3 regions of the Arthrobacter sp. JUb119 genome follow, and region 1 is predicted to be linked to each of the others. Evidence: riboswitches for the same ligand, from Rfam matches in the RefSeq annotation. Region 1 holds a riboswitch; each other region holds the start of a gene.
The links. A riboswitch is a leader RNA that binds a small molecule or an ion and turns the genes downstream of it on or off. The one in region 1 is predicted to bind thiamine pyrophosphate.
Positions count from the first base shown of each region.

Region 2: another riboswitch for thiamine pyrophosphate. It lies ahead of thiC (phosphomethylpyrimidine synthase ThiC); the one in region 1 lies ahead of M2368_RS16570 (ECF transporter S component).
Region 3: another riboswitch for thiamine pyrophosphate. It lies ahead of thiO (glycine oxidase ThiO); the one in region 1 lies ahead of M2368_RS16570 (ECF transporter S component).

Region 1 covers NZ_JANUFE010000007.1:115,586-125,702, reverse strand. The annotation lists gene M2368_RS16595 (low molecular weight protein-tyrosine-phosphatase) at 1-419, shown strand, start outside; gene M2368_RS16590 (chorismate-binding protein) at 406-2,415, shown strand; gene cls (cardiolipin synthase) at 2,426-3,922, opposite strand; gene M2368_RS16580 (aminodeoxychorismate lyase) at 4,089-4,964, shown strand; gene M2368_RS16575 (ATP-binding cassette domain-containing protein) at 4,961-7,288, opposite strand; gene M2368_RS16570 (ECF transporter S component) at 7,285-7,893, opposite strand; TPP riboswitch at 7,959-8,079, opposite strand; gene M2368_RS16565 (DUF4235 domain-containing protein) at 8,164-8,406, shown strand; gene mnhG (monovalent cation/H(+) antiporter subunit G) at 8,463-8,867, opposite strand; gene M2368_RS16555 (MrpF/PhaF family protein) at 8,867-9,133, opposite strand; gene M2368_RS16550 (Na+/H+ antiporter subunit E) at 9,135-9,764, opposite strand; gene M2368_RS16545 (Na+/H+ antiporter subunit D) at 9,773-10,117, opposite strand, start outside.
Region 2 covers NZ_JANUFE010000001.1:83,350-93,466, reverse strand. The annotation lists gene M2368_RS00460 (GTP pyrophosphokinase) at 1-593, shown strand, start outside; tRNA gene M2368_RS00455 (tRNA-Met) at 676-752, opposite strand; tRNA gene M2368_RS00450 (tRNA-Thr) at 800-871, opposite strand; tRNA gene M2368_RS00445 (tRNA-Thr) at 1,405-1,476, shown strand; TPP riboswitch at 1,750-1,857, shown strand; gene thiC (phosphomethylpyrimidine synthase ThiC) at 1,854-3,596, shown strand; gene M2368_RS00435 (DEAD/DEAH box helicase) at 3,689-5,608, opposite strand; gene M2368_RS00430 (hypothetical protein) at 5,917-6,333, shown strand; gene M2368_RS00425 (cystathionine gamma-synthase) at 6,422-7,579, opposite strand; gene M2368_RS00420 (pyridoxal-phosphate dependent enzyme) at 7,607-8,971, opposite strand; gene M2368_RS00415 (DNA-3-methyladenine glycosylase family protein) at 9,111-10,073, shown strand; gene trxA (thioredoxin) at 10,098-10,117, opposite strand, start outside.
Region 3 covers NZ_JANUFE010000001.1:273,159-283,275, forward strand. The annotation lists gene M2368_RS01375 (oxidoreductase) at 1-138, opposite strand, end outside; gene M2368_RS01380 (VOC family protein) at 414-1,100, shown strand; gene M2368_RS01385 (lysoplasmalogenase) at 1,161-1,880, shown strand; gene M2368_RS01390 (alpha/beta fold hydrolase) at 1,871-2,665, shown strand; gene M2368_RS01395 (GNAT family N-acetyltransferase) at 2,787-3,221, shown strand; gene M2368_RS01400 (OsmC family protein) at 3,253-3,684, shown strand; gene M2368_RS01405 (mechanosensitive ion channel) at 3,979-5,199, shown strand; gene M2368_RS01410 (GNAT family N-acetyltransferase) at 5,283-6,242, opposite strand; TPP riboswitch at 6,322-6,426, shown strand; gene thiO (glycine oxidase ThiO) at 6,424-7,521, shown strand; gene thiS (sulfur carrier protein ThiS) at 7,548-7,793, shown strand; gene M2368_RS01425 (thiazole synthase) at 7,796-8,617, shown strand; gene moeB (molybdopterin-synthase adenylyltransferase MoeB) at 8,614-9,759, shown strand; gene M2368_RS01435 (GNAT family N-acetyltransferase) at 9,833-10,117, shown strand, end outside.

The DNA.
Region 1 (10,117 bases):
TCTCGCAGGTCGAGGTCATATCGCGAGCCATCACCGATGGTGAAGTCGGCAAGCGCATCGATGAGCGTGCTGCCAGTACTCTGCGCAGCCATGGACTTGATGCATCCGAGCACATTGCCGCCCAGATCGACTCGGACGAAATCGCCAAGATGGATCTCGTACTGGCGATGGACACCGACCACTTCGAGGAACTCGTTCCCGAATTGGCCGAAATCGATCCGAGCGAACGTCCGCAACTGCGGATGTTCCGTTCCTTTGATCCGGGAACCGCGAGCTCCCCGCACGACCAGCAGGGCATCTATGACCCCTGGTACGGTGATGCCGGAGACTTCCGCGAGACCTGGAAACTCATTTCTGCTTCCCTGCCTGCCCTTGTAGATTACGTGCGGAGTAACATCGCCTCTCGTGGAAACCGCTAGACCAACGCTGATTGCCATTGACGGGCGTTCCGGATCCGGCAAAAGCACCTTTGCAACAGACCTAGCGAAATACCTGGAAGCCACCGCCTCCATAGCTATTTTGCGCCTCGAAGAGCTCTACCACGGTTGGGACGGGCTGCACCGGTCCTTCGATCTCTACCACCGGATCCTGCCTCAGCTCGCAGCAGGCAACACGATCACCTACCCCACCTGGGACTGGGCCGCGGGTGCCCTTGGCGCATCCAAGAACTTCACTCCGGCCGAGGTAGTGATCATCGAAGGCGTAGGAGCGATCCATTCCGACGCCCGAGAATTCCTCGATATCGGGATCTGGCTGGAAGCACCCGAAAGCTTCCGCCGCGATCGGGCGCTGGCACGCGATGGACAGGCCTACCGTCCGTACTGGCAGATGTGGGCCGAACAAGAGGAACGGTACCTGCTGGCCCATCAGCCGCACGCCGCAGCAACCCTGATCATTGATGCCGCTGGCGACCACGACCCCATCGAGATCTGGGCGCGTTCCTGCCGCTACCTGCCGGCCATGATGCGCCAGCTTTGCCTCCGCTCCAACCAGTCCCCCACTGCCCCAACCTTCCGCCAGAGCTACGAGGCGCCAGCCGATACGGCGTCACTCTTCGAGGAACTGGCCCGGTCCCTTCCGCATGCCGCACTACTGGAATCAACAAGCCATAAGCTCAGCGAGCCGTTGGGACGCAACCGCTATTCGTTGATCGCGCTTTCGGCGGCAGAACAGCCCCCGGTACTGAGCGCCACCAGCCACGGCACCACCGTCAGCTTGCCCGGAGCGCAAGTACGGCTGGGCGAGGATTTCTTCCGCGCGCTGGCAGGCCTCTGGCCTGCCGGAACCACCGCTAAAGTCGGCTACCCGCTGCCGGCATGGGTGGGGTACCTCGGTTATGAGCTCAAGCGCGAGCTCGGCGCCGCGGATCTGCAGGCAGTGGTTGAACCCGGGCGGGTGCGCCCCGATGCCCAGTTCTTTGCGCCGGATACCGTGGTGGTCATTGACCATCAAGAAGGCCAGATGCATCTGCACAGCATTAGCGAACCGGCAGCAGCGCTGAGCATCCGGTTGGGCAATCCTCCAGAACTGCGCGCCCACCACCCGTTGCCTATCCCGCAGTTCAGCTGCGCGGATACCGAAGCCGGCTACAAGCAGAAGATACGCCAGGCCCAACGCGAGATCTATGAAGGCAACACCTACGAAGTTTGCCTGACTACCGAACTGACGGCCCATGCCGAACTGTTCGATCCGTTCGAGGCCTACTGCCGGATGCGCCGCTCCAGCCCTGCACCGTTTGCCCACTACCTGCGTTTCACTGATCTGCAAATCGCCAGCATTTCACCGGAACGGTTCCTCGCGCTGTCCAAGGACGGGCAGTTGCGGGCCGAGCCGATCAAGGGCACCCGGCCGCGTGGCGAAAATGAAGAATCAGATCTCGCGTTGAAGCATGATCTGGCCACCCATCCCAAGGACCGGGCCGAGAACATCATGATCGTTGACCTGTTGCGCAACGACCTGTCGCACCATGCGGTTCCCGGGTCGGTGAAGGTTGCCCGGCTGTGCGCGGTGGAAACCTACGCGACAGTGCACCAGATGGTCTCCACCATCGACGCCACGCTATCCGCCCCGCAGCTGGCCGCCGAAGCCCTGCGCGAAGCTTTCCCGCCGGGCTCCATGACCGGTGCACCGAAGCTGTCCACGATGAGCATCTTGGATGAGCTCGAAGAGCACCGTGCCCGCGGCCTGTACTCCGGGGCCGTGGGGTATCTGGGTGCTGATGGTGCCGCCGATTTCTCCGTGGTGATCCGAACCCTGGTGTGCGACCGGCTAGCTGACCAGTCATGGCGGTTGAGCCTGGGCCTTGGCGGGGCAATCACCGCTGATTCGGTGCCCGCTGAAGAGTGGGACGAGGTCATCACCAAATCCCGCGGCGTGCTTCAAGCACTGGGCGCCAGTTTCCCGCAAGACACTTAAGCCAACTGAATTATTGCAAGGTGGCCGTCAAGCGAGCCACATTGTCGATCCAGCGTTGCATGCGAGGACGGCGGCGCCACTGCGAGAGGGTGATTTCCGAGGAAATCCCGCGGTAGTGGTTCTGCACCTGGTTAACCGCATCGACCATTTCCTTGCCCAGCAGCATCACGGAAATTTCCATGTTCAGGCTGAATGAGCGCATGTCCATATTCGAGGATCCCACCACGGCCACGTCGTTATCCACGGTGAAGCACTTGGTATGCAGCACCATCGGTGCCGGGTAGCGGTGAATGCGCACGCCGGCTTCCAGCAGCTGCTGGTAGTAGGACTGCTGCGCGTGGTGCACCAGGAACTGGTCGCCCTCTTCGCAAACATACAATTCCACTTCTACTCCGCGCTGGGCGGCAGTGGTGATGGCATAGAGCAGCGAATCGTCTGGAACGAAGTAGGGGCTGGTGATTTCCAGGCGTTCGGAGGCAGAATAGATCAGCGTATTGAACAGCCTGAGGTTGTTCTCGGTACCGTATCCGGGGCCGCTGGGCAGCAGCTGCGCCAGGGTGGAACCGGGACGTTCCTCATAGGCCAGCGGGTGGCGGGCCTCGGCCATGTCCATCAGCACTTCCTGGTCGTCGTCCTCCTGCCACCAGTCGGTAGCGAAAGTGACGTCGAGGCTGCGCACCAGCGGACCTTCGACCCGGAGCATCATTTCAACCCATTCGCGGCCCACCTTATGCGAGGACTCGCGCTTGTAGCCGGGTTCAATCAGGTTCTGGCTTCCGGTGAAGGCCACCTCGCCATCAACAACGAGGATCTTGCGGTGGTTGCGCAGATCCGGGCGGCGCCAACGACGGCCGATCAGGTCGATGGGCAGCATCGGGCGCCAGTTGATACCGGATTTCTTCAGCCGCTTCTTGAAATCCTTGTAGCCCTTGACGCGCAAGGTTCCCAGGTGGTCGAAGAGCAACCGGACGTGCACGCCGCGCTCCGCGGCCGCTTCCAGCGCATCGAGTACCGGTCCAACATAATCCGGGTCATCGCCCATGATGTAGAACTGGATGTGCACATAGCGGGTGGCGTTATCGATTTCCTTGCGCATGGCATCGAGCGAAGCCCGGTAATCGGAAATGACCTCTACCTGGTTGCCGCCTTCCAGCGGCATGGCACCAAGATTGCGGTTGAGCATGACTGCCGATTCGACCCATTCCTCCTGGGAATGGAATTCTTCGGGCAGCTGCATGTGGCTCGTGGCCTTCATGATTTCATCGTGCGCACGCCGCTGCTTTTCCAAGCGGCGGCGCGACAGGTGCGGATTGGCGAAAAGCCAGTATGCGACAAGTCCCACAACGGGCAGGAAGAAGATAGCCAATAGCCATGCCATGGCGGTGGTGGGGCGCCGGTTGCCCGGAACGATGCCGATCATGAAGTAGCGAACCGCTAGCTCTATTGCGACCAGCACGCTCCAGAGAACGCCGCCAATCTGCAAGAAGACTTCATTACTTGGCCACACTCGGGCACCCCCTTGGCTACACCCCGCGAATTCGGCATTATCGGCCTCTGATCTGCGATGTACAGGCCAAAATCCTTCGCTTAGCTTATCGAACATTGCCGGACTTGTCTGAATCTCCGCCTGCAGAAATCGCGCAGAAGACGCTGGGGTTCGATAATCTGTCTTTATGAGCTCACTTGTATTCTTGGATCCGGCCTATCCGGCTGGTCGTCTTGCAGACATCACTGCACCGCAACTTCTGGTCACAGCACAGGGAGTGACGCGAGGTGATGGCATCTTTGAATCGATGCTCTACACCAACCAGGCCGTACGCAAATTCGAAGCGCACCTGGCACGCTTGGCGACCTCGGCTGAAGTTGCCGACTTGGCCATTCCCGATGCGCGCAGCTGGTTTGCCGCGGTAGATACCGCTGTGGCCGATTTCGATGCCACCGGCGGCGCTGAAGAAGCGGTGGTCAAGCTGGTCGCCGCGCGCGGCGAGCACGACAATGATCCTGCCATTTGCTGGGTCACCGTGACCCCTGCCCCGGCCTTGGGCAGGGAACAGCGTGAAACCGGTGTGGATGTCCTGATGCTGGATCGCGGCTACGACTCGAAGCTGGCCGAACGTGCGCCATGGCTCATGATGGGCGCCAAGACCCTTTCCTATTCGATCAACATGGCCGCCCTGCGCTACGCGCACAAGCACGGCGCCCATGATGTCATTTTCACCTCCGCCGACGGGATCATCCTGGAAGCTCCGACCTCGACCGTGCTGGTAGCCCAGCGCGATGGCGAGACCAAGCGGCTGCTGACCCCGATGCTTGAAACCGGCATCCTGCCAGGCACCACGCAAAGCGCCATTTTCGACGCCGCGGCCCAGGATGGCTGGGAGCTGGGCTACGGCCCGTTGCGCCCGGAAGACCTGTACCAGGCCGATGGCGTGTGGCTGGTTTCCTCCATCCGCCTGCTGACCCCGGTGCGCACCATCGATGCCAAGCCGTTGCGCCTGGACGCTGAGCTCCATGAAGAGCTCAGCGCCCTGAGCGAAGCAATCCGCTAGGACCACACCAAGTTGTAGGTCCCTGCCAGCACGGCCGCAGCCATTGCGGCCGTGCCAAACAGGATCCCCGTGGCCAGCACCATGCCATCACGCCAGGTGAAGGTGGCCGTGCGAATCCATGTACGCTTGGCCGTGCCAAACCCCTTGGCCTCCATCGTGGTGGCCAACCGTCCGGCGCGGCGAATCGCTTGCACCAGCAAGGCCAGCACCTGGCCGAGGGTTGCCTTGATGCGTTGGCCCACGGTGCCGAAGTTCCCGACACCGCGAGCGCGCCGGGCCAGCGTGAGCGTGGTGAATTCTTCCACCATCAACCCGAGCAATCGCATGCCGGCCAAGGCCCCGAGCACAAACCGGTGGGGTACCTTCAGCTGCTGAGACAGCGCCCCGCCCAAATCGCTTGGATTCGTGGTGGCCAGCAGCAAGATGCACGGGATGGCCAGCGCGAAAGCGCGCAGTCCGGTGGCAATGCCCCCGGCCACCGATCCCTCGGTGATGCTGAAGGCGCCGAATTGGGCGTAGACCATGCCGCTATCCTGGCCCACCAAGGCGATGCCCCACGCCGCAAGGATTCCGGCAATCAGCAGTGGCCACGCGCGCTTGAGGAATTTCAGCGGACTCAGCCCTGCCAGGGGGAAGAACACCACGGTCGCCACGATCACCACCAGCGCCGAAACCCAATCCAAGGTGGTGATCAACGGCAGTGTTGCCGCAGCCACCGCACCGAGCTTGGCCAGCGGATTGATCTTCGCCAACCAGCTATGCCCTACCGGCGCATCAAGCACCGGCCCCTGTCGCGGGGTACCAGCTTCCGGGGTGCCGGCAGTGAGCACCAGGTCCCTTGCTTTGAGCACCGAGGCAAAGTGATCGTCGTGGGTCACAGCAATGATCGCGGTGCCCTGCTGCAATTCCTCAACCAGCAGCCCGGCCAGTTCCCTCCACGTATTCGCATCCTGCCCGAAGGTCGGTTCGTCGAGGATCAGCACCTGGGGGGATGCGGCCAGAACAGTGGCCACGGACAAGCGCCGCTTCTCGCCCCCGGAGAGAGTGAACGGGTTCGCGTCTGCCAAATGCGCCAGGCCCAAGCGTTCCAGCAACGCGTCCACGCGCGCTTGGACCTGGGCCGGCTCGTATTTCGGCGCATCGGCGCTGCTGGCCTGCGCGCGGCTGGGAGCGAAAGCCAGCTCTTCCCGAACGCTCTGGGTCACGAATTGGTGTTCGGGTTCCTGGAACACCGAACCGATCCGCCCAATCAATGCACCGGCCTTCCAGGCAAACGGGGAGTTGCCCAGACCGTCGGCCAGTTGCGCGGTGGCCGCCAACCCGCCGTCGGCCGGGACGAGCAATCCGCCCAAGGTCAAGGCCAGCGTCGACTTTCCAGCGCCATTCTCACCGCGAATCACCGTCGCGGTGCCCGCTTGCACATTCACGTCCACCGCTTGGGTGCGCGGTGCCGTGGCGGTGCGGGCGGATACCAGCTGCTGCGCTTCCAGCAGCATGGCACCGGCACCGTTCGTTGCCCGAGCCACCTGCGGGAAGTAGCCTGGAATCCACAGCCCGGCAGCAGCCAGCTCCTCGCGCACCGTTTCATCGGTGTACAGCTGCTGCGGGTCCAGATCGTGCGCGACTCCCCCACCGGGCTGCAGCACGATAACCCGGTCCACATGCTGCGCCCAGGCTTCAATCCGGTGTTCCACGACGACCAGCGTGGCACCGGAAAGCCGGGCGGCGTTCAGCACCGCATCGCGCAAGAGCTCAATGCTCTGCGGGTCCACATTGGCAGTCGGTTCATCGAGCAGCATGACGCTGGGTTCCATGGCCAGAATGCCGGCCAAGGCCAACCGCTGTTTCTGTCCGCCGGAAAGTTGCTGGGTGCGGTGCTCGAAGGACAGCGCACCCAGACCCACAGCGTCCAGCACTTCGGGGATCCGCTGGCGGATCAGTTCGGGATCCATTCCGAGATTCTCGGCGCCAAAGGCCACATCATCGGCGACCCTGCTTTGCACTACCTGGGTTTCCGGGTCTTGCTGCATCAAGCCCACCGGGTGGCTCCGGATGAAGGCATCGCTGCCATCTATGAGCAGCCGGCCAGCGACCTGATCGTCCTCATCCGCTTCCAGCAACCCGGCCATCGCGTGCAGCAAGGTTGACTTGCCGGCGCCCGATGGACCGACCAGCAGCACCTTCTCACCGGCGTGGATCACAAGGTCCAGTCCCGAGATGGCAGGATTCTGCCTCTCGGAGTGCTGCCAGCCGAACCCCGTTGCGGTGATGGCGGCACCGCGCTGGGTCAGCGAGGCTGCGCCGGAATTGGCAAAGGAACTCATTTTGCGCTTTCCAGGTGCGCACGCCGGCTCGGCAGGGCGCTCAATGCACCGGTCTTCGCCAGTCCGCGCGTGGCCAACCAGGACAGAAGCCCTGCGACGACTACGCCGGAAATGCCGGTGGCGATCACGTGGAAGATCTTCATTCCGGCGGTGTACTCAACATAGTAGGCCAGGATGTAGGCCTCGGAAATGCCGGCGAACAAGCCGGCGAACAAGCCTGCCAGCAGCGCCACGCCCAGGTTCCACTTGCGGTAGCGGAATGCTGCGAAGACCAGCTCTGCACCCAGGCCCTGGACCAGGCCGGAGATCAGTACGGTCAAGCCGTAGTGCGAGCCGAGCAGCGCTTCAACCACAGCGGCCAGCAGCTCGCAGTAGATTGCGGCGCCTGGCTTGCGGATGATCAGTGCGCCGAGCACCGCCGGGAAGAGCCACATGCCGGTGAGCAACGCGGTGGCTGGCGGGAAAGCTGCAAAGGCGAGCGAGAACAGGCCATAGCCGGCACTCCACGCCCAGAAAATGACCCCTGAAGCGACGGCGATCACCGAGGCGACGACGATATCAACTACACGCCAGCCGGTCCGCTGCTTCGAAACTGTTTCGTTCATTGCTGGTCCTCCTGTGGAAAGGAGGGGAGATGGACGGAATGAGGGCATACTGCCGCGCCTATCCGCATCCGAGATGCTCGACTTCCTTCGCCGGTACTAGCCGGGGCAGGTTCGAGGGTCTGCGATCTATCGCACTCTCAGCGTCTTGCGACTTTTTAAAAGTCTGACGCTCCCCTGTCGGAATAATTACTGCTCCCCCACCATACCGCAGGTATGCTGGGCAGAGGAACGATATGTCAAGAGCTTGATCGCGAGGAAAAAATGGATAAAGTGCAGAAACTTGCCACTACCGGTATCACCGTTGGCGCTGGCATGCTCGGCGGCAAGCTGGTTGATTTCCTTTGGTTGAAGGCAACCGGCAGCAAAGCACCACGCAAGGGCACTGAGGAAGCAGCGGAAGCTTCTTTCCGCCGTGCCTTAGGCTTCGCAGTCGTTTCGGCCCTGGTCGCAGCAATCCTGCAGACGGTGGCTGACCGCAGCGCCAACAAGGTTGTTGCCAAGTTCACCAAGTAAGCTTCGGCGTTGAGCCAAAAGCGGGAGCCGCCCAGAGGGGCGGCTCCCGCTTTTTCTCAATCTTGTTCGTCTGGCGATCCGGTCTTGGAAACCGGGGTGGTTCCGGTCGGCGGTGTTCCGTTGACCTTGTTGACCACGTGGCTCAGCTCATCGGAGAACAGGGTTTCCTTGGCAGCGTGCTTGGTCCGGTAGCCGGAACGGCCAATCATGTGGGCCGAAACCGGTGCGGTCAATAGCTGCATTCCCCAGGCCAGCACGAGTACCGGGACCACAGCCCAGCTGCGCAGGTAAATGGCCAGTCCAGCGAAAATCAGCAGGAAGCCGAGTACCTGCGGTTTGGTCGCTGCATGCATGCGGGTGAGCATGTCCGGGAAGGTCAGCAAGCCGATACCTGCGATCAATGACATCAGGCAGCCAAGGATCAGCAGGACGGCAACGAGGACATCGAGGAAGATTTCCATTAGGCGTTCCTCTGATCCGAAACGAAGCGCGAGACGGTCACCGAACCGATGAACCCGAGCATGCAGGCGGCCACGACGAACAGCAAGTAGTCGGTGTGCTTGTGCAGCACCATTTCCAGGCACAGCGCGGCGGAGATGATCAGCAGCATCACGTCCAGGGCCAGCACCCGGTCAAGGATTGACGGCCCCTTGGCAACACGGACCAGGCAGGCGACAGCACCGAGCCCGAGCATGATGCCGCAGATCCAAATGACGATATCCAGCATGTTACCCCTTCCTCGCATCAAAGTTCGGTCCGCATTCGCTCTTGATCGCTTCGTACTCGTCTCGGCTGCCAATAGCCATGATCAGCCGGCGTTCGATGTCCCGGATGCCGGCACGCGCCTTCTCCACGTCCGCAGGCGACTCGATGTCGATGTAGTGCAGGTACAGCGTCGACGAGCTGCGGTCCACGTCGATCACGAAGGAGCCCGGGATCAGCGTGAGCACGTGTCCCACGGTCATCACGATCAGGTCCGAGTCGGTGCGCAGCGGGACCGCAATGACCGCGCTGCGGGTGCGCTTCCCGCGGACCAGCGCCAGCCAGGCCACATGGACGCTGGCGGCGAAGACCTGTCCGAGGAACCAGATGAACAGCTTCAGGCAGTACCAGGCATTGATCCGGCCCGAAAGGACCACCGGCGGCAGCGGGAACAGGTTCACGATCAGCAGCGCGATGATCACGCCGAAGACCATGTTCCCCAGGGAGAAGTCCTGCCAGAGAGCACCCCAGACAAAGAGCAGCAGCAGAAGCAGCGGCCATTCCTGCTTGAGTGTCGCGCGGTGGCGCACACCGGAGGTATCCAGCGCATCGTCAATGCGCTGGTCACGCGGTTCAAAGTTCTTGTTCGGCATCATCCCTCCAATCAGAATGGCAAGATCGAGCTGATATACGGTTCGCGGGCGATCAGTTCCGCAGCCACCCGCTGGCAGAATTCGAAGATCGGCCCGGCAAAGACGGTCAGGGCGATGCCCGCAAGCACCAGCGAACCGGTGGCGTAGCGCATGCCCCACGGCAAGGAGTCGGCTTCCAGCTGCTTGGCCAGTTTCAACCCCAAGCGGGGGTTCTGCGCGCCGCCGGCCAACGTCTCGTCGGCGACCTGCGTCGCTTCGGCCACCAGGTCCTGGTTGGGCACCTCGGCATCAGCGGCACGGCGCCAGAACACACGGGCCCACACGCGGATGATCGCCATCAAGGTCAGCAGGCTGGT
Region 2 (10,117 bases), on a different contig from region 1:
ACGTCACTTCCCGGGTGAAAACTCCGGAGAGCATCATGCGCAAGGTCTCCCGCCGGAACATCTCCCCGTCCCTGCCGGCCATTCGCGAGAACATCAGCGACATTGCCGGCGTGCGCATTACCTGCAGTTTCGTCAAGGACATCTACAAGGTTCTGAACACGCTAACCTCGCAGAATGACCTGAAGGTCCTCCAAATCAAGGACTACATCAAGAACCCGAAGCCCAACGGCTATAAAAGTGTCCATGCGATCGTGCAGATCCCGGTCTACTTATCCGATGGCCCGGTCGATGTCGTGGTGGAGCTGCAGATCCGTACCATTGCCCAGGATTTCTGGGCAAGCCTGGAACATAAGATCTTCTACAAGTACGAGGGCGAAGTTCCAGAACATCTAGTGCAAGAGCTTGCCGACGCGGCGGCCATGGCGACGAAACTCGACATGCAGATGCAGCGCTTGCATACCGAAGTCCACGGCCATGATGCCAATCAGGCACCGAGCCAAGAGGCGGATTTCGATACGACAGCGATCCAGGGGCTGCTGTCGCTGGCTCAGCAAGCCAAGGACGGGAACCAGGAGAAGGACTTGGATCACTAGCCGTTCATGCCCTCGAAGGACAATGCTGCTTCGGGGCCGGAAACCAAAAAAGATCCTCGGCCGAGGCCGAGGATCTTTGATTTGGTAGCGGCGCCGGGACTCGATCCCGGGACCTCACGATTATGAGTCGTGCGCTCTAACCAGCTGAGCTACGCCGCCACAAGTGAGAAGCAATCCAGTAGAAGCCAAGAATGCTTCTCACTCAGAGCCCCCTGCCGGAATCGATCCGGCGACCTCGTTCTTACCAAGAACGCGCTCTACCACTGAGCTAAGGGGGCAACGAGTAAATACTCTACACGGATTTCCCGGCAAAGAAAAATCGGCGGATCACCCCGGAAAAGACCAGGAGAATTCTGTAAAACCACTAGTCAATGACTATTTATCCTCTTACTCGCTACCCCGGGGACGAAGGGTGGGACAAAAAGTGCCCTGGTGACGATGCTCACGAGAGTGCTCCTCGCGGTCAATCGCGGATTTGCCATGACGCGCAGGATAGAATCCCGCGGATCATCCCCGGTGGCCAAGCATCGAATTACCCCGCTTGGAACTTCGGAACGCTGACACCTTTTCCCACTCCAGAACCCCTGACCGAGCGGCACTTGGGCAACACCCGATCCACCTAGGCGCCCAGGCACGGCTCCGGTGCCCGGCAGCTGGATCCCGGGCCGTGAACCGGGGTGCTGGAAACCGCCAGGAAGGCAACAGCTCCTTGCCGCCCATTCCGGTCTTGAGTAGGAATATTGTGACCTCAGCAACAAATTCCCGACGGATTTTGCAAACCTCAAAAACCTGTGTAAAGTATTTACCTGTTGCCCCCTTAGCTCAGTGGTAGAGCGCGTTCTTGGTAAGAACGAGGTCGCCGGATCGATTCCGGCAGGGGGCTCGAAATAAGAGAGGCAATCTGGTTCCAGATTGCCTCTCTTTTCGTTTATCCCGCAGATGCCGTGTAGCCACTGCGAGCATGGCCCAAGGCGCACCCCAAGCTGCAGCACCGGCTATCGGCCGCGTCTTGCGCCCCGGATTCCAGGTGCCCCCGGCAAGAGTCTCCGGCCAATGAAAAGCATCCTGGCCCGCCACAGCCGGCCCTTCCCACTTCCTTGATGTCAGGCCCTGACCACTGGGTTTGCGTTTTCTCCTCGCAAGCGTGCTAAGTTGTTCGCGACCACACGGGTGCCCTGGCAAGGGCTGAGATCGGGCTATCGCCGTCCGCGACCGTTGAACCTGTCCGGGTAATGCCGGCGAAGGAAGTGAGTTTCCCCAGTGGAACAAATTGAACAGCACCCTGCCCACACCCTTGCCTACCGTGAATCTGCGGGAATTTCTGTTCCCGTCACGCAGATCCAATTGGCAGACTCCCCCAATGGACAGCCCAACGAGCCGCTGGCGGTATATCGCACCAGCGGACCGGGAAGCGAGCCCACCCAAGGCCTGCAACCCTTCCGCGAGCGGTGGATCCTGGAACGCGGGGACGTGGAAACCTATGCAGGCCGCGAACGCAACCTGCACGACGACGGACGCTCAGCGGTCCGCCGCGGCACGGCCAGCGCGGAATGGGCCGGACGCTCAGCCCCGCCACTGCGGGCCGTTGGCGGAGCCCGCGTGACGCAGATGCACTATGCGCGTGCCGGGATCATCACCCCGGAAATGCGCTATGTGGCCCTGCGCGAGGAATGCGATGTCGAGCTGGTGCGCAGCGAGCTCGCGGCCGGGCGAGCCATCATCCCGGCGAACATCAACCACCCGGAATCCGAGCCGATGATCATCGGCAAGGCGTTCCTGGTCAAGATCAATGCGAATATCGGCAACTCGGCGGTGACCAGCTCCATCGCAGAAGAAGTCTCCAAGCTCCAGTGGGCGGCCAAATGGGGCGCGGACACGGTAATGGACCTGTCCACCGGAGATGACATCCACACCACCCGCGAGTGGATCATCCGCAACTCCCCGGTCCCCATCGGCACCGTGCCGATCTACCAGGCGTTGGAGAAGGTCAACGGCGAAGCCAACGAACTGACCTGGGAGATCTTCCGCGACACCGTCATTGAGCAGTGCGAGCAGGGCGTGGACTACATGACCATCCACGCCGGGGTGCTGCTGCGCTACATCCCGCTGACCGCCAACCGGGTCACCGGCATGGTCTCGCGTGGCGGGTCCATCATGGCCGGCTGGTGCTTGGCGCACCACCAGGAGAATTTCCTCTACACCCACTTCGATCAGCTGTGCGAGATCTTCGCGCAGTACGACGTGGCCTTCTCGCTGGGCGACGGGCTGCGCCCGGGCTCCATCGCAGATGCGAACGACGCCGCCCAGTTCGCCGAGCTGGACACCCTGGCCGAGCTGACCAAGCGCGCCTGGAAGTACGATGTGCAGGTGATGGTCGAAGGCCCGGGGCATATCCCGTTCCATCTGGTGCGCGAGAATGTGGAACGCCAGCAGCAGCTGTGCGACGGGGCGCCGTTCTATACCCTGGGCCCGCTGGTCACCGACATCGCCCCGGGCTACGACCACATCACCAGCGCCATTGGCGCCACGGAGATCGCACGGTACGGGACCGCGATGCTCTGCTACGTCACCCCCAAGGAGCATCTGGGACTGCCCAACCGGGATGATGTGAAGACCGGGGTGATCACCTACAAGATCGCTGCGCACGCCGCCGATCTGGCCAAGGGCCACCCGGGTGCCACAGCGCGGGATGATGCGCTGAGCAAGGCGCGCTTCGAATTCCGCTGGAATGACCAGTTCGCGTTGTCCCTTGACCCGGTCACCGCACAGGAATTCCATGATGAGACCTTGCCGGCCGAGCCGGCCAAGACCGCCCACTTCTGCTCCATGTGCGGGCCGAAGTTCTGCTCCATGCGCATCTCCCAGGATATCCGCGACGAGTACGGCTCGGCCGAGGCGCAAGCCGCATTGGCCGGGATGGCGCAGAAAAGCAAGCAGTTCCTGGAAAGCGGCGGCACGGTCTATCTCGGGGACGGGATCCCGGTGGGAACTCCTGCTCCGTAAATAGCCTGCGGCGCACGAAAAACGCCCTTGGGGCAAGCTTTCGGCTTGCCCCAAGGGCGTTATTCAATGCTGTTCAGCTGCGTGCGACTGGCTTAGTAGTCGCGACGTCCACCGCTGCGGCCCGAGTCGCTGAAGCGATCCTTGCCGCCGCGTCCGCCGCCGCCGAAGCCGCCACGTCCGCCGCCGCGTCCGCCACCGAAACCGCCACGGCCGCCACTGCGTCCGCCGCCGAAGCCACCACCACGGCCGCCACGGAAGCCACCGCGGTCGCCTTCGTCGTCACGGCGCGGGCTGCGGCCATTGTCGAGCTCGAGCTCGATGGCTTCGCCGCCGATGCGGGTCTTGGACAGTGCACGCCACTGGTCCTTGCTCAGCTCTGCTGGCAGCTCGACCAGGGTGTGGTCTGAACGGATCTCGATGCCGCCGATTTCCGAAGAATCGAAGCCGCCCTCGTTGGCCAGTGCGCCAACGATCGAGCCCGGCTGCACGCGGTTGCGTCGGCCTACGGCCAGACGGTACATGGCGTTGCCTTCGGCAGCGGTCTTGCGGGCACGTGGACCGCGATCGCCACGGTCACCGCGTTCGCTACGCTCGCCGCGCTCTGGGCGATCCATGCGTGCCTTCTTCGAAGGGGACATGACTGGTTCGGTCATCAGCAGCGGGCGGCCGCCCTGGGCCATCAGAGCCAGTGCAGCTGCGATTTCCAGCTGGTCCAGGTCTTCGTGCTCGGAAGCGAACTTCTCCACGATTTCGCGGAAGGTGGTCAGGTCCTGGCCGCTGATGGTCTTGTCGATGCGATCGGTGAACTTCTGGATACGACGGTCATTGACCGAATCCAGCGAAGGCAGCTGCATCTGGGTCACCGGCTGGCGGGTAGCCTTCTCGATGGCACGCAGCAAGTACTTCTCGCGCGGGGTCATGAACAGGATCGCGTCGCCCGAGCGGCCAGCACGGCCGGTACGGCCAATGCGGTGCACGTAGGACTCGGTGTCATGCGGGATGTCGAAGTTGATAACGTGCGAAATACGCTCAACGTCCAAGCCACGAGCTGCCACGTCGGTAGCAACCAGGATATCGATCTTGCCCGAGCGCAGGTTTTCCACGGTGCGCTCACGCTGCTGCTGAGGGATGTCGCCGTTGATGGCAGCCGCGGTGAAGCCGCGGGCCTTCAGCTTGTCGGCCAGGTCCTCGGTAGCCATCTTGGTGCGGACGAAGGTGATAACGCCTTCGAACGACTCGGATTCCAGGATGCGGGTCATGGCGTCCAGCTTGTGGGCGCCCATGACCTGCAGGTAGCGCTGGGTGATGTTGGTGCCGGTGGACTGCTTGGACTTCACGGCAACTTCCTGCGGGTTGCGCAGGTATTCCGAAGCGATGCGGCGGATGGTGCGTGGCATGGTTGCCGAGAACAGGGCAACCTGCTTGTCCTCCGGGGTAGCTTCCAAGATCTTGTCGACCTCTTCGGCGAAGCCCATGCGCAGCATTTCGTCGGCCTCATCAAGGACAACGTACTGCAGGTTCGACAGGTCCAAGGAACCCTTGTTGATGTGGTCGATAACGCGACCTGGGGTACCAACGACTACCTGGGCGCCACGGCGCAAGCCGTTGAGCTGCGGGCCGTATGGCGAGCCGCCGTACACTGGCAGAACGGTGAAGTTCGGCAGGTACTTGGCGTAGGAAGTGAAGGCTTCGGCGACCTGGAGGGCCAGCTCGCGGGTTGGAGCCAGAACCAGGATCTGCGGGGTCTTGGCTGGACCATTGGTGTCAGCCAGCTCTGCCATGCGGGACAGGGCAGGAAGCGCGAAAGCAGCGGTCTTGCCGGTACCGGTCTGGGCCAGGCCGACAACGTCGCGGCCTTCGAGAAGCAGTGGAATGGTCGCTGCCTGGATTGGCGATGGCTTTTCGTAGCCAAGGTCGGCAAGCGATGCAAGCACGCGGGCATCCAGGCCAAGTTCGGAGAAGAGCACGGTTGGCTCTTCCGGGGTCTGGTTGTCGTCGGTGTTTACGGGCATGTCAGAAGACACGAAGAATTACCTCATTCGTTAGGGGATAGGCCTTGGCCGTCCCCAAAGAAACGACGTATAGGCTGCACAGTCAGATACAAGTCACGCTCATCAAGCGCTCCCCTATGACATAAAGACCCGCACACACTTTGCGGAAAATACAACACGAGAAGGCTCCGGCCTCAAAAATTGGGCTGGATGCGAGAGGGATACCCTGATGTTCGCGAACACTTAATGCTAGCTTGAACAGGCCACTATTGTCAGTGTCGAGAGCGTGTGAGATCGGGCACCGCACCAAAGCACGTAGGGTTGAGAACGTGAAGAAACCACTTTTTCCGCGACGTCCAGATGAGCCCACCCCAGGCGGATTGTTCATCGCCCAAATGCTATGGCTCCTAGCCGGAGTGCTTTTTCTCGGCTTCGGAGGCTTCCTGGCTTACGAGCATATCCAGGATTCCGCGCTGGATTTCGGAGCCATTGCGCTGATGATCTTTTTCGCCGCTGCCGGCCTTGCCTGCTGTGTGCTGGGTTACCGCTTATTCACCGGGGACCGGGCCGCGCGCGCCCAGCTGTCCTGGTTGGGCCTGATTACCGCGCTGCCGCTGTTGCTGCGATTCGGCCGCTATTCGCTGTTGGCGGCCATCATCATGTTCAGCGTGGCCTTGATGTGGATGCCAGCGAGCAACAGGTATTTCAAGATCGTGGATCCCAAACCGGCCAAGCGCCGCCGGTAGCCGATCCGGAACTTCGTTCAAAGCACCAAGGACCTGGGTTCCGTTGCCCTTTGCGGGCAGCGGAACCCAGGTCCTTTGCGCTTGGTTCTTACAGGTTGGCGAAGGCCTTATCCAGGTCTTCAATCAAATCCGCAGGGTCCTCGATGCCAACGGACAGGCGCAACAGGTTCACCGGAACCGCCAGCTCGGTACCCTTCACTGAAGCGTGGGTCATCTCCGACGGGTAGTTCATCAGCGATTCGATGCCGCCCAGGGATTCTGCCAGGGTGAATAGCTTGGTGCTCTCGGCAATCTTGCGGGCCGCTGATTCTCCGCCCTTGAACTGGACGGACACCATGCCGCCGAAGCCGGACATCTGCTTCTTGGCAATCTCGTGGCCCGGGTGGTCTTCGAAGCCCGGGTAGAGCACGCGCTCGACTTCGCTGCGCTCACGCAGCCACCCGGCAACCTGTGCGGCGTTCTCCGAGTGGGCGCGCATGCGAACGCCCAGGGTCTTCAGGCCGCGGGTGGTCAAGAAGGCGTCCATCGGGCCCGAGACGGCGCCCACAGCGAACTGGATGAAGCCGATCTTTTCTGCCAGCTGCGCATCCTTGACGATCACCGCACCGCCCACCACATCGGAGTGGCCGCCGATGTACTTGGTGGTCGAGTGGACCACGATGTCAGCACCCAGGGTCAGCGGCTGCTGCAGGAATGGGCTGGCGAAGGTGTTGTCCACGACCAGCAATGCGCCGGCAGCATGGGCGATTTCAGCGACCTTGGCGATGTCGGTGATGGTCATCATCGGGTTCGAAGGGGTTTCAACCCACACGAGCTTGGCCTTGTTCTTTTCGATAGCGGCAGCCAGGGCTGCTTCGTCAGCCATGTTCACCGGGGTGTTGCCGATGCCCCAGTCGCCCAGCACACGGTCAATCAGGCGGAAGGTTCCACCGTAGGCGTCGTTGCCCAGCACAATGTGATCGCCCGGACGCAGGATCGCACGGATCAGCGAGTCCTCGGCGGCCAGGCCGGAGCTGAAGGAGAAGGCGTGGGTGCCGAATTCTGCGCCGGCCAGCTGCGCCTGCAGCGCGTCGCGGGTCGGGTTGGTGCCGCGGCCGTACTCGTAGCCGTTGCGCAGGCCGCCAATGCCGTCCTGCGCGTAGGTCGAGGAGAAGTGCAGCGGCGGAACTACCGCGCCGGTGACCGGTTCGAATTCCTGGCCCGCATGGACAAAGCGGGTGTTTGCTCCCTGATGGTTTTCAGTCATCGATATCAATCCTTTGAGGTGTTGTCTCTAGCGGGTGGAGTAGGCCAAGAGATCGGCTGCGGTAGCCGCGGCGATCACTTCGCCGCCCTTGGTCAGCAGTACGGCCGGGTGGCTCTTGAGCAGTTCCTGTGCATGTTCCGGGGTGTCTGCGGTGCCGATGAATGGCTTGGCCAAGTCGCCCAGGTCTGCCAGCGTACTGGTTGGTTCTGCGCCAGCCAGCAGTGCGTCGGTAATGTCCCCCGCGCCAATGACACCGCGGATCTCGCCGATACGCGCTGGCAGCGGCGAAGTGGACACGACCAGTGCGTCATCGCCCTGCTCGCGCAGTGCCTTGGCCGCTTCGGCCAGGGTTGTATCCAAAGCCACCGTGGTGGTGCCCTGCTTGGCAAGTGCCGCGCCGATGAAGTCCAAGGCGGAGTATTCATCGGTGGTGAAGCCCTGGTCCAGCATCCACTGGTCGTTGAAGATCTTGGCCAGGTAGCCGCGGCCGCCATCCGGGGCGATCACGACAACTATGTCGTCTTCGCCCAGGTCCTTGGCTGCACGCAGCGCGGCGACCACTGCCATGCCCGAAGAACCGCCCAGCAGCAGGCCTTCTTCCTTGGCCAACCGGCGGGTCATTTCAAAAGCCTCAGCGTCGGTGACTGGTTCCACGGCATCCGGCACGGATGGGTCGTAGTTCCCTGGCCACATATCTTCACCGACGCCCTCGACGAAGTATGGGCGTCCGGTGCCACCGGAGTAGACCGAGCCATCCGGGTCAGCGGCAATGATCTTGACCGGGCCCGAGGCGCGGCCGGCGGAAACCTGCTTGAGGTAGCGTCCGGTGCCGGTGATGGTGCCGCCGGTTCCTGCGCTGATGACCGCATGGGTCAGCTTGCCGTCGGTGTCGTTCCAGATTTCCGGTCCGGTGGTTTCGAAGTGGCTGTCAGGTGCTGCCGGGTTGGAGAACTGGTCGGGCTTGTAGGCGCCGTCGATCTCGGTAACCAGGCGGTCCGATACGCCGTAGTAGGACTGAGGGGAATCCGGGGCCACCGCGGTTGGTGTGACTACTACCTTGGCACCGTAGGCGCGCAGTACGTCGCGCTTTTCCTCGCCGACCTTATCCGGGGTGACGAAGATGGTGTTGTAGCCCTTGAGCTGGCCCACCATGGCCAAGCCGACACCGGTGTTGCCGCTGGTTGGTTCCACGATGGTTCCGCCGGGCTTGAGCTGGCCGGATTCTTCGGCGCGCTCGACCATCTTCAATGCGATGCGGTCCTTGATGGAACCACCCGGATTCAAGTATTCAAGCTTCACCAATACAGTGGCTTTGATCCCCTCGGTGACTCGATTGAGCTTCACCAAAGGGGTATTGCCGATCAGATCTAGGACTGTGGACGCATACTTCATGTCAAGAACTTTACCGGCGGTTGTCATACATGTCGTTCCGGCACGTAGCGAAACGTCACGCAGTGGACGGGCACTTTTCATCAGTGCTAGGCAAGCCTGCCGCAAGCTACTGCAGGCACGAGGCTATAGGATGCGATTCATGGAGAAGCCGTTGAGCGCCGATTACGATCCGCACCGCCCCGTGTCCTTGCTCAAGACTTTGGGAATCCTGCGCCGGGGACTGGGAGATCCGACCATCCGCCTGTCCCAGAGCGAAGCATGGCTGGCCTTTGGAACACCGTTCGGAGATGCCACGCTGCAAATCAGCAAGCCCGCGCCCACCGCCCCGGCAACGTTTCGAGCATGGGGTCCCGGAGCCCACTGGGCCATCGGCTCAGCTCCGAACCTTCTAGGGGCGCTCGATGACTGGAGCGATTTCGACGCGAGGATCAAAGAAGGAAAGTTCCCGGAAATTATCGCGCGCACCCGCTCGTTGCATCCGGACTTCGTTCTGCCCAGTACCGGCAGGATCTTTGAGCACGCCGCCGGGGCGATCTTGGAACAGCGGGTGACCGGGATTGAAGCGAATTATGCCTGGCGCTGGCTGATCCGCCACCTGGGACAGCGGGCTCCGGGTCCGGCTCCCGAGGGCATGATGATTTTCCCCGGACCGCAAAAGCTAGCCTCGATGAGGCGCTGGGACTGGCAAAAGGCGCGCGTTGAAGGACAGCGGGCTAACACCATGGCACGCCTGCTGCAGGTTGCCGGCAGTTTGCAGTGGTGGGCAGAGAAGCCAATGGACCATGCACGGCCCACCGCCAAGGCTCCGGGCACCTTGGAAGCCGCCTTGGGTTCGGTGCCGGGCATTGGTCCCTGGACAATTGCCGAAACCCTGCAGCGCTCCCACGGATCCAGTGACCATATTTCGGTGGGAGATTTCCATCTGGCTGATTTCGTGGGCCAGGTGCTTACCGGTTGCCGAATCAGCGATGGGCAGATGCTGGAGCTATTGGCGCCATACGCCCCGCACCGTCAACGCGTAGTGCGCTTGCTGGTGCTTTCGGGGCAGAAAAAACAAAGCTTCGGGCCCCGTTACGCACCGCTGGATCACCGGCGGAGGTAAGGAGCCCGAAGCCTCTAATGGTTCTTAGGAATCAGCCTGCGCGG
Region 3 (10,117 bases), on a different contig from region 1:
GTGGTCGATTTCCGACTGCTCGATTTCACCGCCTTCGGAAACGTTCATGTCCATAGCGGGAAGGACAATGCGGTTGGCGGTGCTCATAGGCCCGATCCGGCCTTCTGACATCAGGTGGGGAAAATCCGTGTTGCTCATGGCAACATAATACCGGCGGAAAATGCTCCAATTTCCGCCAGGAGAATCTTGGAATTGGAATTAATGGCACTAAGATAAACAACTTGCTCAAATTCAAGCATGTCATAATGGTGTTAGAAATTAGCATTGCAACTAATTCTTATGGAAATCCTGCGAAAAGAATTCTTGTTTCCATTGCCTAAGTCAACGATAATCAATTTCCATATGTGGATATTATTGGCCGGTTCAACGAATGCGCGAAGTGACCGGAATCACCTCAGCGGTAAGCTGGAAGCATGTACTGGGAAAATATCGTCTTCGATGCCGAAAGCCCGAAACAGCAAGGGGAATTCTGGGAGGTCCTGCTCAAGTGCCAGATGCTGACCGATAACGCCGACGGCTATGAAACCCGACTGCAGCTGGCGGGACCGAGATACCTGGATTTGTGCTTCCCCGCTGTCCGGAACCCGGACCGTGCTCAACAGCGCGTGCACCTGATCCTCGGATCCGGCACCCATTTCAGCGAACGCCTTGGCGATCGGCACCGGGATGCCATGGAGTCCAGGCTCGATGCCGCAGGCAACGAATTTCTGCTCCGTGCCCACGACCAGGACGCAAGCGGCTTGGTGCTTGAAGCCCTGCAACTGGCCTGCGTTGACCCGGCCGGAGATGCAGAATTCTGGAAGCAGCTGCTGGGATGGGACATCGTTGCGCGGTCTCCAGTGGTTCTGGCTCATCCATCAGGCGCGGGCCCGCGGCTGGTCCTTGTCCGGGAAGCTTCACCCAAGACTGCGGGGAAGAATGCGATCCATCTGGACCTGCGTCTCGAACAGGCCGAGAGCATGGAGGACGCGTTGGGAATCATCTGCGCATTGGGCGGCAAGGAACTGGACCGTCCGTGGGGTACGCTGCCATGGCGGGTATTCCAGGACCGCTCGGGCAATGAATTCTGCGTCCTGGCCCCGTCGGCTTCCAACCGGTGACGGATCCGGCAACGCCCCGAGGCCGCTAAACGCAATTATCGGCACTACCCAAGGAAGAAAGTGCAACCACACCTAGGCAATGAGCACACCGTTGCGGTGATCCCGGGGCAGTCACGCCGCGGGATCGCGGCTCTGGCGCTCCTGCTCGCAACTGCCACCCATTTGCTGGCACAACTGTTCTGGCCTTCGGGGCTGCTGGCGGACGCCACGCAGATCCTGCTGATGCCGCTGTTGGCAGGAACGGTTCTCGCCCTCACCACCTCGCCGCGTGGCACACTGATCCGGCTGGTGCTCATAGCCCTTTTCTTCTCCTGGGTCGGTGACACCTTGCCCCGGTTCATGGACGGCGATTCTGCATTCCTGGCCATGGTTAGCGCATTCCTGGTTGCGCAGTTCTTCTACATCGCCGCTCTGGCAAGATACTGGAAATCTTCGATACTGCGCCATTGGTGGATGCCGCTTCCTTATCTTGCCGCATTTGCCCTGCTGCTGGTCCTCTGCTCACCCGGTGCGGGAGTGCTGCTCGCCCCGGTGATCATCTATGGCTTGGCATTGATGATGATGGCCATCCTCAGTACCGGGCTGGGTCCGATCGCAGGCTTCGGCGGCGCAATATTCTTCCTCTCTGATTCCTTGATCGCACTGCGCTCATTTGCGGATATCGATGTCCCCGGAATGGGATTCTGGATTATGCTCACCTACGTAGCTGGCCAATGGATGATCAGCTACGCTGCGAGCCAGCGCGAGGCACAGGAGAAGAGCACGGTGAAATGCGAGTAGCGCCAAAGAGCAGGATCCCGTTGTTCATGGTGCATGGCAACGGGGTAGACCACCGTATCCTCAAGCCGCTGGAAGCAGAGCTGGCCAACGCGCAGATCTTCGACTTGCACTACGTCGACTTGCCCGGCTTCGGAACCTGTCCACCGCTAGGGAACCCCGGGGGACTGCCAGAACTTGCAAACTGGTTGGAGGAACTGATCAGGCAAACCGCGGGAGAGGGGCCGTTCGCACTGCTGGGCAACTCTCTTGGCGCCTTGCTCTGCCAGGAGATGGCCGACAGGTTTCCCGGCCAGACCCAAGGACTATTCCTCCTGGCCCCAGTGGTCTTTCCCGATGCCTCGCGGCGCACTGTGCCCGAAGCGCAGGTAGTCGTAGAGGATCCCGGGCTGTTGGCCCGGATAGATCCCCGCCAAGCACAGCAATTCTCCGATATTGCCGTGGTGCAATCGCAGCAGGCGTGGCAGAGCTTCGCGCAGTGGGTGCTGCCCGGGCTGGACTGCGCGAACTTGCGCTCTATGGCCAAGCTATCCAAGCGCTACTTCCTGGATCCTCTGCCCGTGGAGCGTAAACGCCAGCTGGATATTCCGGTAACCATCCTGTGCGGGAAACAAGACCACATCACCGGATACCGGGATCCCGAGCAGCTATCGCGCCGGTACCCCTCGATGAGGATCCGCGTGCTTGATTCTGCAGGGCATAACGTGCACCTTGAGCAGCCCGAGCAGGCCGCGGCCGAATTGCGGGACTGGGCCCACCGCACGGGCCGCATGAACGAGCCGGCTTAAGCCGGGGAAAAACCGCATGCTGGTGTGCCGCAACGATCCATGAAAACTTGAGGAATCGCTGGCACCCGGCTACATTTCGAATCAGCAAGTACGGATTCGCTTGAGCATGAAGGAATATGGCATGGAAGAGACTCTCCTGCTGCGCGAGCTGTCGAGCGTAGATGAAGTGCCTGACCTGCTCGACATTTGGCGCAGTTCGGTGGAACGCCGGGGAGACTTCCTCTCGGCTGCTGATATTGATGCGGTGGCCGTCGCCCTGGAAGCTGTCTATAGCCAATCGGTCTCAGTCAGGATTGCCCAGCATGGTCGACGCATTGTTGGCTTTGCGGCATGGAGCAGTACACGCATCGAACTGCTCTGGGTGAGGCACACTGATCGCCAGAAGGGTGTGGGCCGCATCCTGCTGGATGAAATCATCGCCAGCATTCCCGGGATCAGCGTTCATCTCGATTGCCAGCGCCAGCCTGCCATTGCGTTCTTTGGCGACTGCGGATTCGTGCCTGTGCCCGGGGAAACTGCATCGTCGCCGCAACGAGTCGTATTGCGCCACGTGTAGTCTTCAGCCTGGATCGTGGCACGATAGTTTCATGAGTGAAAATAGCCGTGAGATCCGTGAAGTCAGCATCGAACGCGTCGAGGCACGCAAGTACAAGGCCACCAGCCTCGAATCGGGAGCCAGCCTAGAATTCGGCCAGGGCGAAGGGTTGCTAACCCCGGTGGAGTTGCTGCTTGCTGCCATCGCAGGGTGTTCCGCAATTGATGTTGATGTGGCGACCACCAGGAGAAGCGAGCCTGAGAAATTCGAAGTCAAAGCGGGCGGCTACAAGGTCTCTGAGAACTCGGCGAGCCGGATGGAGGACATTCATCTTGGTTTCGATTTGAAGTTCCCCGACACCGAGGAAGGCCGCAAGGCAGCCAGCATGGTGGAGCGCATCGTCAAGCTTTCGCATGACAAATACTGCACCGTCTCCCGCACCGTTGAACTGGGTGCTTCCGTGCGGAGCGAAGTCATCAACTAGGTAGCGGGACTTCCGGTAATTCCCGGATTGATAAAGATCAATGGCTGAATCCGCAATAGCTTCCATGGCAATTCACGGGTTTGGACGCAGCCGCGAACTTTCTAATATTGCGTGGATCGGTTGTCGGTAGGGCCTTATTGTTCGGAATTCGTTGAATCCATCGGGATATAGTCAGCTTTTCGCAATTCGAGCTGTGAAAGTCCAATGATTCAAGCTGGGAGCATGGGTCTTTGCCCTAGTCAGCGGAGAACCTTCATCGTAGGGTCGGATTGTCCCTACGTTGAAGGAGCAGCAATGCAGTCTGAGAACGTTTTAGGCAATATCGACTGGGCGTCGATGCTACAAAAGGTTGGCATCGCGCTAATCATCCTCATCATTACGTGGCTAGTTGCACGCATAGTTCGTTGGGCTGCCGCCAAACTGGTGAACAGGGTGAAGTTCCTGCAAAAGCAGGGCAATGACGGAGAACAAATAGGCCAATCCCTGGGCAAGGTCGCGGGGTTGATTGTCTGGCTCTTCGGCCTCGTGGCAATCCTGCAAGTCTTCGCTCTATCCGAAGTGCTATCGCCGGTGCAGGGCATGCTCGGCGGCGTCATGGCCTTCATCCCCAACCTCATCGGTGCGGGCTTCATCTTCTTCATTGGCTACGTCATCGCGAATATTGTTCGCCAGCTGCTGAGGACCGGTTTGGGAACTGTCGATTTTAGCGGACTGGTCCGCAAGGTCACCCCAGGCAACGAACCAGTAGATGAAGTTCAGTCTCGCGAATCCCAAGCGAAGATCGTTGACATCATTGCCAACATCGTCTTCGCCTTGATCCTGCTAGTCGTCGCAATTTCAGCCCTGCAGGTTCTGGGCATCGCGGCAATTTCGGTACCTGCCCAGCAGATGCTGCAGCTGGTCTTCACCGCAATCCCGCAGGTCATCATGGCCTTGGCGCTCTTGGCCGTGGGTATCCTGATTGCCAAGTTCGTCGGGCAGCTACTTGAATCCACCCTCCACGGCGTGGGTACCGACACTGTTGTTGCCCAGTGGGGCGTAGTTCCCGAGGGCAAGAGCGCTTCGGGAATCATCGCTGGCATCGTCAAGATTGCTATCGTGCTGTTCTTCGGTGTGATGGCGGCCCAGATGCTGAACTTCCCAGCGATCACCAATATCCTCAATGAGATCCTGGCCTTGGGCGGCAAGATCCTCTTCGGCGCAGCAATTATCGCCGCAGGTTTCGTCATCGCCAACGTCATTGGCCGCTTCTTGGGTGACACTACTGCTTCGAAGATCATCCGCTACACGGCAATTGCGCTGTTCGTGGCGATGGGCCTGAAGTACATGGGTATCGCCGATTCGATCATCAACATGGCCTTCGGCGCAATCGTCATTGGCGCAGCATTGGCAGCGGCTCTGGCCTTTGGCCTCGGCGGTCGTGATGCTGCGGCCCGCACGCTGAAAAAGATGGAGGCCCAACAGACCACCAATGGCCCGGACTCGACGCCACCGGCATCGAGCCCAGGCATCTAACCACGCATCACAAAACCTGAGGGACAGATAAGAAGTCGCGGAATCCAAGACCGGATTCCGCGACTTTTTTGATGCCCGCCAAGCTACTGCTGCGTGCCCCACGGCAAGGGCATGACCGCAGAGCCGCCATCGGTACGCAACCGTGCGTAGGTGTGCACATCGATGCGTTCTCCGGCAACCAGGAATTTGCCCCGTTCGATACCTTCGTGCAGGAAGCCGTTGCTTTCTGCCACATGCTTCGACCCGGGATTATTTGCCCGCAATCCCAGCTCCAAGCGGTACAGTCCCAGCTCGTCGAACAGGTAATCCACCAAGGTTGCCACGGCGCGGGTGGCCAGCGACCGGCCCCGGTAATTCTGGTTCATCCAATACCAAATCCACGCGTTCCGATTGGCCGGGTCTACCGTACCGCACACCAGTCCCACCAGCCGATCCCGATATGCGACGGCCAACGCCTGCTGGCGTTCCCCGGCCTCCAGCAGTGCGCGAACATACGACTCAGCCTTTTGCGGGGAATCGGCGTCGCCTTGGCGCAACATGTCGGGGTTCGAGGAAAATGCCTCGTAGACCGCTTCGGCATCCGAAAGGCGCAGCCGGCGCACCGCGAATTCACCGTCGGCATGCACGGCTTCCTCCGGTCCTGCAGATGGCTGCGGATGAGCGGCGGCCGTGCCCTGGTGGAAGAGCAGCTGCCAGCGGCCCTGCTCATGGATCCACAGTGAACTGCGTTCGCTGGGGGAACCGGCGAGCAGCTTCCAGCGCAGCAGCACCAGCTGGTCTGAAAGCTGGAGAGCCACCGGGCTTTCGACTTTCAACGCCCCGGCATCCCGTGCCGGCTCCCGGGCCAGCTGGGCAATGATGGCCTCGCGATCATAGACTCGCCCGCTGGCTCCCACCTCGGCGAACCGAGGATGCAAGCGCCGCTGCAATTGCTCCTGGCTATGGCGTTGGCTGGATTCCAAGAGTTCTTGCTCCAACGAGATGATGGTGCTGGATAGCGCAGAACCTTGGGGAAGCACGATAGGGAAGTCATGGAATGCCATGTCAGCAAGTACATCACAGAAGATGACGGAACTGCTTTCAATGAAGTTCGACTTTATGAGCTGCATCATGCTTATAATCGCTGTAATCCGCGGGAGCCTGAATCGACCAGGCTGAGAGGGCACCGAGCCGACCGCTACACCTGATGCGGGTCATGCCGCCGTAGGAAGGAAGCGTGCCCTTGTGCATGTCAACATTGTTGGCGCCGGGATAATCGGCCTGGCCGTCGCGTTCGAGCTGGAATCACGCGCACACACCGTCACCCTCATCGATCCGGCACCCGGCCAAGGTGCAAGCTACGCGGCAGCAGGAATGCTGGCCCCGGCAGCTGAAACGGTCTGGGGCAATGGCCCGTTGCACCAGCTGCTTGCCGCCTCGAATGCCGCCTATCCGCAGTTCATCGAGCGCATCGCATCGGCCACCGGGCAACGCCCGGACTACTTGCAGAACTCCACGCTCGTTGTCGCCGCAGAGCCTGCGGACCGCGAAGCCCTGCACGAGCTGGCCGAACTGCAGATATCCCTCGGCCTGTCAGCGCAAAAGCTGCTGCCCAGCCAAGCCCGCAAGCTCGAACCAGCCTTGGCCGCCAATATTGCTGGCGCGGTCCTGTGCCAAGATGACCACCAGGTCGACCCTCGATCCATCGTCAAGATCCTGTTGGAGCATCTGCGTCCGCACCTGGTCGAGGAACGGGCGCAGGCACTGGTGACCGACGGGAAGCGGACCACCGCTGTGCGGACCGCATCGGGCCGAATCCTCGAAGCGGAGCAGACCATCGTGGCCACCGGTCTTGGCACCCTCGATGGCTTGAACGAACTTCCGCTGCGCCCGGTCTACGGGGACATCCTCCGGATCCAGGGACCAGCAGGCCCGCCGCTCATCACCCGCACCATCCGCGGCCTCGTGCACCGGGAACAGGTGTATCTGGTGCCGAGAAGGGACGGCAGCCTCGTCCTTGGCGCCAGCGTCCGTGAAGACCGGCAACAAGCGGTGAACATTGGCGCGATGCACCTGCTGCTGGACAACGCGAGAAAGCTGGTCCCCGGCATCAGCGACTGCACGCTGAACGAGGCAACGGCCCGGGCACGTCCCGCCACGCCAGATGACCGGCCGCTGCTTGGACGCCTTGATCCAGGGCTGCTGCTCTGCACCGGGTACTCCCGGCACGGCGTGCTGCTGGCTCCGCTGGGCGCAACGCTCACTGCGGATCTCGCCCACGGCCACCAATCCCACCCCTTGCACCAGGCTGTGGATCCCCACCGCTTTGCCAACGCAACCTAGACCGCTCACCGAACGGAGCAGCAACCATGACAAGCATCGGCATTAATTTCAATTCACGGCAACTGAACCTGGACGAAGGAACCACCCTTCGCGAATTCATCAGCACGCAAATCGGCAAGGAACTGGACGCCAACTCGGTGGCCGCTGACGGCAGCAAGCTCGGAGTTGCCGCCGCCGTCAATGGCGCTGTCGTTCCACGCAGCGCCTGGAATAGCTACCTGCTGGCCGAAGGGCACAGCATTGAACTCGTTACCGCGGCCCAGGGAGGCTAGGCATGGAAACGCGCAACATCACCGAGCTGGACATCCACAGCGACCCATTCCAGATCGCCGGACGCACCTTGTCCTCGCGCTTGATCCTCGGCACCGGGGGAGCGAGTTCGCTGACCACCCTGGAAAGCGCCCTGCAGGCCTCCGGAACGGAGCTGACCACCGTGGCCATCCGCCACTTTTCGGCGGCCGGCGCAGGCAACGTGTATGAACTGCTGCAGCGCAACAACGTGATTGCGCTGCCCAACACCGCTGGATGCTTCACCGCCCGCGATGCGATCCTCACCGCGCACCTGGCCCGTGAAGCTCTGGAAACCAATTGGATCAAGCTCGAAGTCATTGCCGATGAGCACACGCTGCTGCCGGACCCGCTGGAACTGCATGCGGCCACCGAGCAACTAGTGGCCGACGGGTTCCAGGTCTTCGCCTATACCAATGATGATCCGGCACTTGCCCAACGCCTGCAGGACGCCGGGGTTGCGGCAATCATGCCGGCCGGAGCGCCGATCGGCTCGGGCCTGGGGATCCTGAATCCGCACAATATTTCCACCATCGTCTCCCGCGCGCAGGTACCGGTGATCCTTGACGCCGGGGTGGGCACCGCCTCGGATGCGGCCCTGGCCATGGAGCTCGGCTGCGACGCGGTGCTGCTGGCCAGCGCGGTGACCCGGGCGCACAACGCGCCGCTCATGGCCAGGGCCATGAAGGATGCTGTGCGTGCCGGGCGCGCCGCGCGGCTCGCTGGCCGGATCCCGCGCCGCGATACCGCACTGGCCTCCTCGCCGGCCGAAGGCATGATGCAAACCCTGGTCGGTGACTTCTCGTGAGCCGGGAAGCCCTGGTAGCACCCGGCGCGCAGCTGGAACCGGAAGAGCTGGCGCGCTACTCCCGGCACTTGTCCCTGCCCGGGGTGGGAGAAGAAGGGCAACGCCGCATCGCCAACGCCAAGGTGCTGGTTATCGGAGCCGGGGGCCTGGGCAGTCCCATTGCCAGCTACCTGGTCGCTGCGGGAATCGGCACCCTCGGGGTCATCGACGATGACACCGTCGAGCTGTCCAATCTGCAACGACAAACCATGCACCGGCAACAGGATGCAGGGCGCCTGAAAGTGGATTCGGTGCGGCGGATGGCCCACGAGCAGAACCGGAACGTCCAGATCATCACCGTGGATGAAAAGCTGGATGAATCCAACGCCGTGGCGCTTTTCAGTGAATACGACTTGGTCATCGACGGCAGCGACAACTTTGCCACGCGGTACCTGTCCAATGATGCCGCGGAAATCACCGGCACCCCGCTGGTGTGGGGAACCCTCGTCCAGTTCTCCGGGCAGGTGTCCGTCTTCGATCCGCGCACCGGCCCGATGCTGCGTGATCTTTTTCCTGAAATCCCCGACGCGGACTCCGTGCCCAGCTGCGCCGAAGGAGGAGTCTTCGGCGCACTGTGCGGCGTTATCGGTTCGGTGATGTGCGCCGAAGCCCTGAAGCTCATTACCGGAATCGGGACCACACTGAGCGGCAAGCTCTGGCTCTATGATGCGCTGGAAGCCAGTGTGCGGACCCTCGAATTCGCCAGGGATCCGCAACGTGAGCCGGTGACCGGGCTGGGGGAGTACCAGCCGGTTTCCTGCGCTGTCGACGGGCATGTCCCGGAGCTCACGGTTCAGCAGCTAGCGGAGCTGGAAGCGGATGAACCGGTATTGCTGGTGGATGTGCGCGAATCCTGGGAACGCGACATCATAGCGATCCCGCACAGCCAGCACCTTCCGCTCGCGCAGCTCAAAGAACGGGGACTGGGAAAGCTCGCGCACGGCGCTTCGGCGGTCGTATTCGTGTGCAAAACCGGTGCCCGTTCGCAGCAGGCGGCGCGGATCACCATGTCCGGTCGGGATGCAGGCATTGCGGTCTACAGCCTTAGCGGCGGAACCGTGGAATGGGCCAGGCAAGTGCGGGGCCAGCAGGTGGCCTACTAGGGCTCAGGCGCATCTTTGGCGCGCAATTCACCGGTGGGAGGTGGAGGCGCTCTGGCATACTGGCGCTATGACGTTGGGAAAGACGCTGGAGATCCGTGAATTGGAAAGCCAGGACGAACAGCAGGCAATCGATGCCCACCACTTGATGCTTCGCGAAGACTTCGAGTTCTTGCCGACTTGGTCTGCAGCCGAGGACTGGGAGGACTATATCTACCGGATGAAGGCCGGGCGCCGAGGCGAGCACATTCCAGAAGGCTGGGTTCGCTCGGCGCTGTTCGCCGCCTTTGACGAGGGGGAACTGGTTGGCCGGGTTTCCGTCAGATATGAAATCAACGAGAGCCTGTTTCAGGTCGGCGGA